One region of the Kitasatospora sp. Ki12 genome, then DNA from elsewhere that is predicted to be linked to it. Evidence: riboswitches for the same ligand, from Rfam matches in the RefSeq annotation. Region 1 holds a riboswitch; the other holds the start of a gene.

Region 1 (2,380 bases):
GGGCCTCGGCCCGGACGGGGTACGGCTGGGCGCGCCGGGTGTCCGCCTCGGTGACGGCGGCGACCCGGGCGCGGACGGCCGGGTCGCGGGTGATCGGCGAGGTGGCGCGGGAGGCCAGGTCGGCGCGGTTGGCGGCGAGTTCGGCGGTGATCGCGCCGGTGCCCTCGCGCAGACCGCGGGCCAGCAGCGCCGCTTCCCCCGCCTTCTGCCGGGCGAAGGCGAGCCAGCGGGCGATCTGCGGGTCCAACTCCCGTTCGAGGGCGGCGTCCAGGGGGACGTGCAGCAGGGAGCAGGAGGGTGCCACGTCGACCCGGTCGGCGAGGCCGAGCAGGGTCGCCAGGGTGGCCAGCGACCGCTCCAGGTCGTTGATCCAGACGTTGCGTCCGTCGATCACCCCGGCGACCAGCCGCTTGCCGGGCAGGCCGCCGACGGCGGCGAGGTCGTCCAGGTTGCCGGCGGCAGGTCCGGTGAAGTCCAGTGCCAGGCCCTCGACCGGGGCCTTGGCGAGGACCGGCAGGGCCTCGCCGAGGCGGTCGAAGTAGCTCGCGACCAGGATCTTCGGGCGGTCGGTGAGCGCGCCGAGCTCGCGGTAGGCGCGGGCGGCGACGTTCAGTTCGGCCGGGGTGCGGTCCTGGACAAGGGCGGGCTCGTCCAGCTGCACCCACTCCGCGCCGGCGGCCCGCAGCTCGGCCAATAGCCGCGCGTAGACGGGCAGCAGCCGGTCCAGCAGGGTGATCGGCCGGAAGTCGGCGGCGACGCCGGGGGCGGGCTTGGCGAGCAGCAGGTAGGTGACGGGGCCGACCAGCACCGGCCGGGCCCGGTGGCCGAGCAGGAGGGCCTCCCGCAGCTCGGCGACGGCCTTGGCCGGGTTCGCGGCGAACACCGTGTCCGGCCCCAACTCGGGTACCAGGTAGTGGTAGTTGGTGTCGAACCACTTGGTCATCTCCAGCGGCGCGACGTCCTGGGTACCGCGCGCCATGGCGAAGTAGCCGTCCAGCGCGTCGGCCGCGACGGCCTCCCGGTGCCGGGGCGGGACGGCGCCGACGGCCACCGTGGTGTCCAGCACGTGGTCGTAGAGGGAGAAGTCGCCGGTCGGGACCTCCTCGACGCCGGCCTCGGCGAGTCGGCGCCAGTTCGTCCGGCGCAGGTCGGCGGCGGTGGCCAGCAGGCCCTCCGCCGGGACGGCGCCCTTCCAGTAGCCCTCGATGGCCTTCTTGAGCTCCCGGCCCTGGCCCTGGCGGGGGTAGCCGTACACGGTGGCCCGGGTCGCCGCGGCTGCGGACTTCGTCGTCAAGGGACTCTCCTTCGCGAGTCTTTCTCCGTGGATCCCGGGGACGGGACGAGAGCGCGAAGGGATGACGGGACCGGGCGGTGGCCCGCCCGAACACGCGGACGCGGCAAGCCGCCTGGTACGCACGCCGACCCGCCCACGAGGTCACCGGGATCTCCGCCCGCGGATGGTCCACGGGCGGGCAGCGGGCAGGTCTTCGGACTCGCGGGCACGCCCGCCCTGTCAAGGGCGGACACCTACAGGCCGTCGCTTCCCAGGCCCTCCCGGGCCCAGTGCGTATGACGGCGGTCGTTCCCGCTCACCGCTGCGGGGCAGTCCCGGATTCCCACCGGGTTCCCTCTTGCGACGCGCCTGCCTGGCGGACAGGGCGAACCAGCTGCCCGGCCAGCTTAGATCGGCTTCGGCGTTCCGGACAGCGGGATCCGCGAACGCGTCCGGAGAGTGAGACGAGCGGGACGGCGGGACCGGGACCGCCGCCCGCCCCCGCCCCGGCCCCGCGGTCACGCCCCGGGCGGTGCCGCCTCCTGGTGCCGCCACCGCACCCGGTCCTCGGCGACCGGCGGTGCCGTCCGGGCGGGAGCCCGGAAGCCCGCGCAGGAGAGCACCAGCATCTCGTCGTCCCCCGGCTGGAACTCGTACCCGACCCGCTCCACCCGGCTCGCGACGCCCAGCCCCGCCAACTCCCGGCGCAGCGGCTCCAGTCCCTCGTACCGGAGGCCGGTGTCGTAGACCATCAGCGGGAACAGCCGGACCTCGCGGCGCGCCACCCGGGCGAGTTCCAGCAGTGCCGCCCGGTGGAAGTCCCGGCCGAGCCGGTTGCCGTACGAGAAGATCAGGTGCGAGCTGAGCACCAGGTCGAAGGAGTCGTCGGCGAAGGGGAGTTCGGGCAGTGAGCCGGCGACGTAGCGGTCCGGGCGGGCGGCGATGTCGGCCCGGAAGTCCCGGGCGTTGGCCGTCCACTGGCGGATCAGGTCGTCGGCGTCGGTGTACCAGGTCGAGGTGTAGCCGGCCGTCTCCCGCACCAGCAGGTCGCGTTTGAACCCGGTCTCCCGCTCCACCAGCAGGCCCAACTCCTCGCGGTGGTGGGCG
Region 2 (2,380 bases), on a different contig from region 1:
TGGATCTTGTCGGATCAGGCCGCGGCGTCAGGGTGCGTGCATCGCAAGGCGGAGGAGGGAGTCCATGCGGTGGGGGCACCTCCCGGCCGAAGGCTGGGGGCCATCGGCGACTGACGACAACGCGGCGAGGTGCGTGCCCTGGCGTCGCGGACCCGGCAAAGATCCACAAGACACGCCCTAGGGGGACTCGGTGGTGAGGAGGTGCCAGAAGCGGGGGACGAGGGTGTCGGTGGCGGGAGGCGGGGTGGCGCGGGTGGTGGCGCCCCAGTGGGTGGGGACGTGGTGCTCCTGGTGGAGGGTGGCGAGGACGGCGGCGAGGGTGTCGGCGGGGGCCGGGACGATCCGGGTGAGGGCGCGGAGGTGGGGCTGCCAGCGGCCGGCGACGCACTGGCGGAGGAGGTGGTCGAGTTCCGCGAGGCGGCCGGTGGCCGCGACGAGTTCGGGCAGGGTCAGGTCGAGGGTGTCGGCGAGGGCGCGGGTCTGGTCCTCGTCGCCGTCCCACCGGTCGGTCAGTTCGGCCTGCCGGTAGGCGGCCAGGGTGGTGCCGGTGCGGTCGGCGACGGCGGCCTGGCCGAGTTCGCGGGCGACCCGGTGGTCGCGCAGCCGGACCGGGCGGCCGTCCATCAGCTGGGCGGCGGGGCACCAGAGGGTGCGGGCGAGGGCGATGAACTCCGGTTCGCTGGGGCGCAGCTCGCCGTTCTCCCAGGCGAGGACGTGGGCGGGCAGCAGCCGGACGCCGTGCGCGGCCATGCCCTCGGCGACCTGGTCGGGGGTCAGGCCGAGGTCCGCCCGGTGGGCGCGGGCGGCCGCGGGCGAGAACGGCACCGGGGGCGGGGCGGTGGGGGGCTTTCTGCGGCGCATGGCACCGAACGCTAGGCGCGGACCACGGCGCGGCCCCACCGACCGAACGCACGGAATGGCCGGTACCGGAGCGGTGCGCCGCTGGGCGATCCCACAGCCCGTCGGCCGGTCTCCCGTGTGACCAACCCCTCCGTGACCTCGGTTGACTCCCGGTTCGGGCGCGTGATGGGATCCTGGGGCCAATCGGAGGCATGGAGAGGAAGCCGGTGCGAGTCCGGCGCGGTCCCGCCACTGTCACCGGGGAGCACGCTCGGAAACAATCGCCACGGCGGGCCGTCAGAAGCCGCTGGAAGGCCCCGGGGGTGCGTCCGACCCGGAAGCCAGGAGACTCTCGCCCCCGCTACGTCGATCCAGGGCGCGGACCCTGAGTGAGGACACGCACGCAATGCAGGCTGCCCCGCCCTGTCGGACTCCGAGCGGCCTTCCGCCGTGTTCCTCCTTGTTCTTGTTCTGCTCTCCGTCGTGCGGCCGATGACCTCTCCGCTGGCCCGCGCCGCCGTGTTCGCGCTGGGCGCCGTCGCGGGCTACGCCGCCGACGCCCGGTTCGCCGATCCGCGCCGGGGCCATCCGGTGGCGCTCTTCGGCAGCGCCGCGACCCGGCTGGAGCGGCGGCTGTGGCGGGACGACCGGGCGGCCGGGGCCGGGTACACGGCGCTGTGCGTGGGCGCGGTCGCGGCGGGCGCGCTCGCCCTGGACCGTACGGTGGGCCGGCGTCCGCTGGGCCGGGCGGCCCTGGCGGCGGCCGCGACCTGGACGGTGCTCGGCGGCACCTCGCTGACCCGGGAGGCCCGGACGATCGGCCGCTCGCTGGCGGACGGCGACCTGCCGGCCGCCCGGGAGCGGCTGCCGCACCTGTGCGGGCGGGACCCGAGCGCGCTGGACGGGCAGCAGATCGCCCGCGCGGTGGTCGAGTCGGTGGCCGAGAACACCGCCGACGCCGTGGTGAACGCGCTGGCCTGGGGCGCCCTCGCGGGCACGCCCGGCCTGCTGGCGTTCCGCGCGGTGAACACCCTGGACGCCATGGTGGGCCACCGCTCGCCGCGCTACGCCCGGTTCGGCTGGGCCTCGGCCCGGCTGGACGACGTAGCGGGCTGGCCCGGTGCCCGGCTGACCGCGCTGCTGACGGTGGCCGCCGCCCCGCACCCCCGGACGGCCTGGCGGGTCTGGCGGCGCGACGGCTCCGCGCACCCGAGCCCGAACGCGGGCCAGGCGGAGTCGGCGTTCGCCGGCGCGGTGGGCGTCCGGCTGGGCGGGACGCTGCGGTACGGGGAACGGGTGGAGCACCGTCCGGTGCTGGGCGAGGAGCTGCGGCCGGTGACGGTGGACGACATCGAGCGGGCTTGCGCGCTCTCCCGGCGGGTGGGCGCGCTGGCGCTGGGTACGACGGTCGCGGGGCACGTCCTGCTGCGCGCGCTCCTGGGAAAGAGGGGAAGGGCATGACGAACGCTCTGCTGGTCGCGGGAACGACCTCGGACGCGGGCAAGAGCGTGGTGACGGCCGGCATCTGCCGCTGGCTGGC

The links. Region 1 has a riboswitch for cobalamin ahead of metE (5-methyltetrahydropteroyltriglutamate--homocysteine S-methyltransferase). Riboswitches for the same ligand answer to the same signal wherever they lie in the genome.
Region 2: linked by a shared signal. The riboswitch ahead of ACYP53_RS00805 (cobalamin biosynthesis protein) and the one ahead of metE (5-methyltetrahydropteroyltriglutamate--homocysteine S-methyltransferase) in region 1 are both predicted to bind cobalamin.

The regions. Positions count from the first base shown of each region.
Region 1 is NZ_BAAIHT010000003.1:893,797-896,176, forward strand. Features, by position in the region: gene metE (5-methyltetrahydropteroyltriglutamate--homocysteine S-methyltransferase) at 1-1,294, opposite strand, end outside; cobalamin riboswitch at 1,462-1,683, opposite strand; gene ACYP53_RS34530 (methyltransferase domain-containing protein) at 1,792-2,380, opposite strand, start outside.
Region 2 is NZ_BAAIHT010000001.1:187,443-189,822, forward strand. Features, by position in the region: gene ACYP53_RS00800 (helix-turn-helix domain-containing protein) at 178-861, opposite strand; cobalamin riboswitch at 1,059-1,191, shown strand; gene ACYP53_RS00805 (cobalamin biosynthesis protein) at 1,333-2,301, shown strand; gene ACYP53_RS00810 (cobyric acid synthase) at 2,298-2,380, shown strand, end outside.